One region of the Streptomyces sp. NBC_00203 genome, then DNA from elsewhere that is predicted to be linked to it. Evidence: riboswitches for the same ligand, from Rfam matches in the RefSeq annotation. Region 1 holds a riboswitch; the other holds the start of a gene.
The links. Region 1 has a riboswitch for ZMP and ZTP ahead of OG975_RS29570 (glycine hydroxymethyltransferase). Riboswitches for the same ligand answer to the same signal wherever they lie in the genome.
Positions count from the first base shown of each region.

Region 2: another riboswitch for ZMP and ZTP. It lies ahead of OG975_RS44305 (bifunctional 5,10-methylenetetrahydrofolate dehydrogenase/5,10-methenyltetrahydrofolate cyclohydrolase); the one in region 1 lies ahead of OG975_RS29570 (glycine hydroxymethyltransferase).

Region 1 is NZ_CP108126.1:6,585,115-6,588,508, reverse strand. It holds gene OG975_RS29575 (hypothetical protein) at 1-319, shown strand, start outside; gene OG975_RS29570 (glycine hydroxymethyltransferase) at 427-1,872, opposite strand; ZMP/ZTP riboswitch at 1,904-1,991, opposite strand; gene rocD (ornithine--oxo-acid transaminase) at 2,036-3,328, shown strand; gene OG975_RS29560 (glutathionylspermidine synthase family protein) at 3,353-3,394, opposite strand, start outside.
Region 2 is NZ_CP108126.1:9,999,448-10,002,841, forward strand. It holds gene OG975_RS44295 (RNA polymerase sigma factor) at 1-350, shown strand, start outside; gene OG975_RS44300 (CU044_5270 family protein) at 343-1,317, shown strand; gene OG975_RS44305 (bifunctional 5,10-methylenetetrahydrofolate dehydrogenase/5,10-methenyltetrahydrofolate cyclohydrolase) at 1,328-2,176, opposite strand; ZMP/ZTP riboswitch at 2,198-2,284, opposite strand; gene OG975_RS44310 (hypothetical protein) at 2,290-3,159, opposite strand; gene OG975_RS44315 (MarR family winged helix-turn-helix transcriptional regulator) at 3,218-3,394, shown strand, end outside.

The DNA.
Region 1 (3,394 bases):
GTTCCTCGCGGCGGACGGCACGCCCTGGGTGCGGTCGGATCCTTCGCCCGACGTGGAGGACGACGACATCCGCTGGCATCGCGCGCCGCGCTCGGTGTTCGACGAGTTGGCGCGGCGCGGGGAACTGTTCGGCTCCGCGAGCGATTCGGGGACGGCCGGGGAGCAGGGTCTGACGGACGGAGCGGGGTGGGCGATGTCCGGGCTCGCCATGGGCCTGGTGATCGGCGCCGGCGGCACTCTACTGATACGCCGCGCGGCGGCCCGGCATGAGACTGCCGGACCGCCGCGGGAACCACGACAGGAGCTGATCGACCTGTAGGGAGCCGAGAAGCCGAGCGCCTGGGAGCCCGAGGATCCAAGAACCTCTGGACACCCCAAGGCACCTCAGGAGTCGAGGGCCTGGCGAGCGGTCCCCGGTGGGGTGCGTCAGCCGAGGTCGATCTCCGGGTAGAGCGGGAAGCCGGTGAGCAGGTCGGTGGCGCGGTGGGCGATCTCGTCCGAGATCTTCGGGTCCAGGACGTGCTGGGCCTTGGACGGGCTGCCCTTGGCGGTCCTGCCGGGCTCGGCGGCGGTGAGGACACGGTCGATCAGGCCGGCGATCTCGTCCATCTCGGTCGTGCCCAGACCACGGGTGGTCAGCGCGGGCGTGCCGATGCGGATGCCGGAGGTGTACCAGGCGCCGTTGGGGTCGGCGGGAATGGCGTTGCGGTTGGTGACGATGCCCGAGTCGAGCAGTGCGGACTCGGCCTGGCGGCCGGTGAGGCCGTAGGAGGAGGCGACGTCGATCAGGTTGAGGTGGTTGTCGGTGCCGCCGGTGACCAGGGTGGCGCCGCGGCGCATCAGTCCCTCGGCGAGGGCGCGGGAGTTGTCGACGACGGCTTGGGCGTAGTCGCGGAACTCGGGGCGGCGGGCCTCGGCGAGCGCGACGGCCTTGGCGGCCATGACATGCGGGAGGGGGCCACCGAGGACCATCGGGCAGCCGCGGTCGACCTGCTCGGCGAGGGTCTCGTCGCAGAGCACCATGCCGCCGCGCGGGCCGCGGAGCGACTTGTGCGTGGTGGTGGTGACGATCTGGGCGTGCGGGACCGGGTCGAAGTCGCCGGTGAGGACCTTGCCGGCGACGAGACCGGCGAAGTGGGCCATGTCGACCATGAGGGTCGCGCCGACCTCGTCGGCGATCTCCCGCATGATGCGGAAGTTCACCAGGCGGGGGTAGGCGGAGTAGCCGGCGACGATGATCAGCGGCTTGAAATCACGGGCGGAGGTGCGCAGGGCCTCGTAGTCGATGAGGCCGGTGGTGGGGTCGGTGCCGTAGGAGCGCTGGTCGAACATCTTGCCGGAGATGTTCGGGCGGAAGCCGTGGGTGAGGTGGCCGCCGGCGTCCAGGGACATGCCGAGCATGCGCTGGTTGCCGAGGTCGCGGCGGAGCTGGGCCCAGTCGGCCTCGGTGAGGTCGTTGACGTTGCGGACGCCGGCTCGCTCCAGGGCGGGGGCCTCGACGCGCTGGGCGAGGACGGCCCAGAAGGCGACCAGGTTGGCGTCGATGCCGGAGTGCGGCTGGGCGTAGGCGTGCTCGGCGCCGAAGAGTTCGCGGGCGTGCTCGGCGGCGAGGGCCTCGACGATGTCGACGTTGCGACAGCCGGCGTAGAAGCGGCGGCCGACGGTGCCTTCGGCGTACTTGTCGCTGAACCAGTTGCCCATGGCCAGGAGGGTCGCCGGGGAGGCGTAGTTCTCGGACGCGATCAGCTTCAGCATGTCGCGCTGGTCGGCGATTTCCTGGCTGATGGCGTCGGCGACGCGGGGCTCCACGGCCCGGATCACTTCGAGGGCGCTGCGGAAGGCGGTGGACTCGGTGGAAAGGGGCTCTGGCATGACGGCCTCCGGACGTGGCGTTCAGCGTTCACGGGTCGGCCCAGGCGCACGGCACACAGTTGCAGGGGCCGCTCCCCGATGGTCGGTCCCATCCCAGCGCGCCAGTCACGGCCCCGCCGTCAGCCTACCGGGCGCGCCGGATCGCCGGGTTCCCCAGTCCACCATGCGAGCGACGATAGGAAATAGGCCACAAACGCACCCACCACTCCCCTGGTGCCGCTCGTCAAGGAACGGAGATCCCGTGACTGCTACGGAGACGACGGAGGCGTTCATCGCCTCGGCCGAGGCGCACAGCGCGCACAACTACCACCCGCTGCCGGTCGTCGTGGCGACGGCGGACGGGGCCTGGATGACAGATGTCGAGGGGCGCCGTTTCCTCGACCTGCTGGCCGGATACTCGGCGCTGAATTTCGGACACGGCAACCGGCGGCTGATCGACGCGGCGAAAGCGCAGCTGGAGCGGGTGACGCTGACGTCGCGGGCGTTCCATCACGACCGGTTCGCGGACTTCTGCCGGGAGCTGGCGTCGCTGTGCGGCAAGGACATGGTGCTGCCGATGAACACGGGCGCGGAGGCGGTGGAGACCGCGGTGAAGACGGCCCGGAAGTGGGGGTACCGGGTCAAGGGCGTCCCGGACGGGAGAGCGAGGATCGTCGTGGCGAGCGACAACTTCCACGGCCGTACGACGACGATCATCAGCTTCTCCACGGACCCGGAGGCACGGGCGGACTTCGGGCCGTACACGCCGGGCTTCGACATCGTGCCGTACGGGGATCTGGCGGCGGTGCGGGAGGCGGTCACCGAGGAGACGGTCGCCGTGTTGTTGGAGCCGATCCAGGGCGAGGCGGGGGTGCTGGTGCCGCCGCCCGGATATCTGGCGGGGGTGCGGGAGCTGACCCGCGAGCGGAACGTCCTGTTCATCGCCGACGAGATCCAGTCGGGGCTCGGCAGGACGGGGAAGACCTTCGCGTGTGAGCACGAGGGGGTCGTGCCGGATGTGTATGTGCTGGGCAAGGCGCTGGGAGGAGGGGTCGTACCCGTGTCGGCGGTGGTGGCCGACCGGGACGTGCTCGGGGTGTTCCGGCCCGGGGAGCACGGGTCGACGTTCGGGGGGAATCCGCTGGCCTGTGCGGTGGCGCTGGAGGTGATCGCGATGCTGCGGTCGGGCGAGTACCAGCGGCGGGCCGCGGAGCTCGGTGAGCATCTGCACCACGAGCTGGGTCTGCTGGCAAGCACGGGCCATGTCACGGAGGTGCGCGGGCGCGGGCTGTGGGCGGGCGTCGACATCGCTCCGGCGTACGGCTCGGGCCGGGAGATCTCCGAGAAGCTGATGGACCGGGGCGTCCTCGTCAAGGACACCCACGGTGTCACGATCCGGATCGCTCCGCCCCTGGTCATCAGCAAGGAGGACCTGGACTGGGGGCTCGCCCAACTCCGGGACGTACTGGGGGCCTAGGCCCTCGGATGCCGGACCCGGTGGCTAAAGGATCACGTGCGGCAGGAAGCGGGCGTACTCGTCGGT
Region 2 (3,394 bases), 3.4 Mb from region 1:
GCGGCTACGGGCGCCGTCGCAGGCTCGTCGACCGGCTCGGCAACGACGAGAGCGTGCACGGCACACAGGTGGTGGAAGGCCCCGACACCGAGTCGCCGGGCGACTGGGTGCACGAGGCCCTCGCCCGGCTCTCCCCCGCCGACCAGGAAGTACTGCGCCTGACGGCCTGGGAGGAGCTCGCCGTCGACGAGGTCGCCGTCGCCCTCGGCTGCGGCAGCCGCGCCGCGGCGATGCGGCTGCACCGCGCCCGCCGCCGCCTCAGAGCCGAGATCGACCGCATGGAGACGACCGTGGCCGCCGGCACCGTAGCGCCCCGCCGCGACACCCCGAAGGAGCACGGCCATGGCTGACGAACTCGAACTGCTGCGCCGCGCCAACCCGGTGCCGTCCGGCGACCCCCGCTTCCACGACCGCCCGCTGGACCAGCACGCGGAGCGCCGCCTCAACCAGCTGCTGCACAGCGAGAGCCCCCGACGGCTGCGCCGCTGGACCTGGAGCATCGGGACCGTGGCGGCGGCCGGCGTGGCCGCCCTCACCCTCATGGTGTCGGGAACGACCACCACCCCCGCCGTGGCCGCCCCGCGCCCGCTGGTCGTCGAGGCCGGCTCCACCCCCGTACCCCTGGACCGGCTCGCCGACCGCGCGGCGGCATCCGACAGCGCGCTCAGACTGCGCCAGGGGACCCACTTCCAGGCCTGGAGCCTGAGCATGACCTCAGGTCCCCAGGCCCGGCCGCCGGTCACCCTTCCCGAGGAACGCGTCGTGCGCTGGAAGGCGGACGGAAGTCACACGGAACTCGTCGTCGCGACCGATCCGCGCCACCCGGGCAGGCCGGTCATCACTGGCGCCGACCCTGTCCCGCGCACTGTCGAGGACGGCCATGTCCTCAGCAGGCAGACGTACCCGCCGAGTTGGAGCGACGCCCCGCCCCAGGCACGGCCGCCGCACGACGCCGAGCGGCTGCGCGCCTACCTCGAAGAGATCGACACCACCGGGGAGATGGACACCCCCCAACTCCTCGACGCCGTAGCCGAGTTGCTGGACCACTGGACGCTCGGCAGCCGTGAGAACGCCGCACTCGCGCGGATCCTCGCCGACGCGAAGGGGCTGCGCCCGGCCGGAGCGGTCACCGACCGGCTGGGCCGCCCCGGGCAGGCGTACGTGTACGACGACACAGCCCACTCCAGCCACCGGATGCTGATCCTGGACCCGGCGACCGGTGCCGTCCTCGGCCTGGAGGACACCGTCACCAAGGCCGATCCCGAGTTGGGCCTCAAGGCGGGGGACGTGATGTCGTACAAGGCGTGGATGCGCTGAGCCGCGACGGTCAGACGCCTGCCTGGCGTTCGGCTCCGGTCACGGTCTGCTCCAGCAGGACCGCGATCGTCATCGGGCCGACGCCACCCGGCACGGGCGTGATCAGCCCGGCCCGGGTGACGGCGGTGTCGAAGTCGACGTCGCCGACGTTCCCCTCGTTGTAGCCCGCGTCGATCACGACGGCTCCCGGCTTGATGTCCTCCCCGCGGATCAGCCGGGGCCGTCCCACGGCGGCCACCACGATGTCCGCCTCGCGCACCACCGACGACAGATCCGCCGTACGCGAGTGGCAGTACGTCACCGTCGCGTCGCGCCCGAGCAGCAGCATGCCGACCGGCTTGCCGAGGATGGCGCTGCGGCCCACGACGACGGCCCGCTTGCCGGCCGGGTCGACGTCGTACTCGTCGAGGAGCCGCATGATGCCGCCGGGCGTGCAGGACACGAAGCCGGGCAGGCCGAAGCTCATCGCGGAGTACGAGCTCAGCGTCACGCCGTCGACGTCCTTCTCCGGCGCGATGGCCTCGAACGCCGCACGTTCGTCGATGTGCGGCCCGACGGGGTGCTGGAGCAGGATGCCGTGCACGGTCGGATCGGTCGACAGCGCGGTGAGCGTGTCGACCAGCTCGGCCGTCGTGGTGCCGGCGGGCAGTGCGACGTGCCGCGACTCGATACCGGCCTTGCGGCAGCGGTTCTGCTTCATCCGGACGTACGTCACCGAGGCGGGATCCTCGCCGACCAGTACCGTCGCCAGACAGGGCGCCATGCCCGTACGGTCCTTGAGGCCGGCCGCGCGCTTGGCGGTCTCCTCGACGATGCGGCGCGCGAGACCGGCGCCGTCCATGAGCTGGGCCTGGGACATGGGCTCTCCTGAGCGTTGCTGACACATCGCCCAGGCGCGCGGCAAAGACCCGTTCGTCAGGCCGCTCCCCGGTGGTACTCCACCTCAGCGCCAGTCACGGCCCGCCGGTCAGCCTAGCTCGTAGGACGATCGGCCTGGACGGCGGGCGGTGCCGTCGGGTCTTCTCCCGCCAGGAAAGCGTTGGCCTGCGCCTCGGTGCTCACGGCTCCGATGGCTCCCGCCCAGCGAGCGATCTCCCGGGCCAGCGCGGCGGCTCCGGCCTCGTCGCCGGTGTCGCGGGCGAGGACCGCCAGGAGCATCTGCATCGAGAGGGTGCCGGGGACGGTTCCGGCCCGGGCGCCGAGCGTGGTCGCCCGGTTCCAGCGTTCCAGCGCCCGTGCGTGGTCGCCGTGGTCGTGGTCGTGATCGCCGAGGTGGCGCAGTGCCTCGCGGGACAGCAGGTCGTCCCCCGACTCGCCCGCGCGCAGGGCGGCCTCGTAGTGGACGGGCGCGCCGGCCCGCTCGGCGAACAGATTGTCCGCGATCAGGCCCAGATACATCTCGGCCCAGCCGCGGCGCACCGCGTCCGGGGCCTGGTCGCGCAGGATCCCGGCGAGGTGCCGCAGAGCGGCGAGGGCCTCCGGGTCCTTGCCGTCGGGTCCGGCGCGGAACGCGCCGTCGACACGCACCAGAGCGAGGTAGTCGTGGCGCAGCCACAGGAAGTCCAGGTCCCAACGGCCGTCCAGGCGTGCTTCCTCGAAGGCCTTCTCCGCGGCGCCGAGCCGAGTCCGCGCCAGGCCGGTTCCACCGAACCAGTCGCTCTCCAGCGCGACTTCGGCGGCGGCCACGGCCAGTCGGGCGCGCGCCTGCGGATCGGTCACATCGGTGGCGTCCAGCAGGTTCGTCGCGCGTTCCCAGCGACCGCTGATCCTCAACTCACGTACAGCGGCCAGGAGTTCGTCCAGCGATACGAGCGTACGAATCGTGCTTGCGGTGTTCGTCATGGCGAGGAAAGTAGTAATTCGAAAAACTATCCACAAGAAAACTATTTGGGGGGCCCGCATGACAGAACCGTCCGACGCGGCGACCGCGGACTCGGTCGACCGGCACGTCGCGCTCTGGTCGAAGGAGCTCGACTGGATGGACCCGGTCAAGGAGGCGATCATCGCCCGGCTCGCCATCCTGGCCCGGCACGCGGCGCAGGCCCGCCGGGACACCCTGGACTCGGACGGCCTCCAG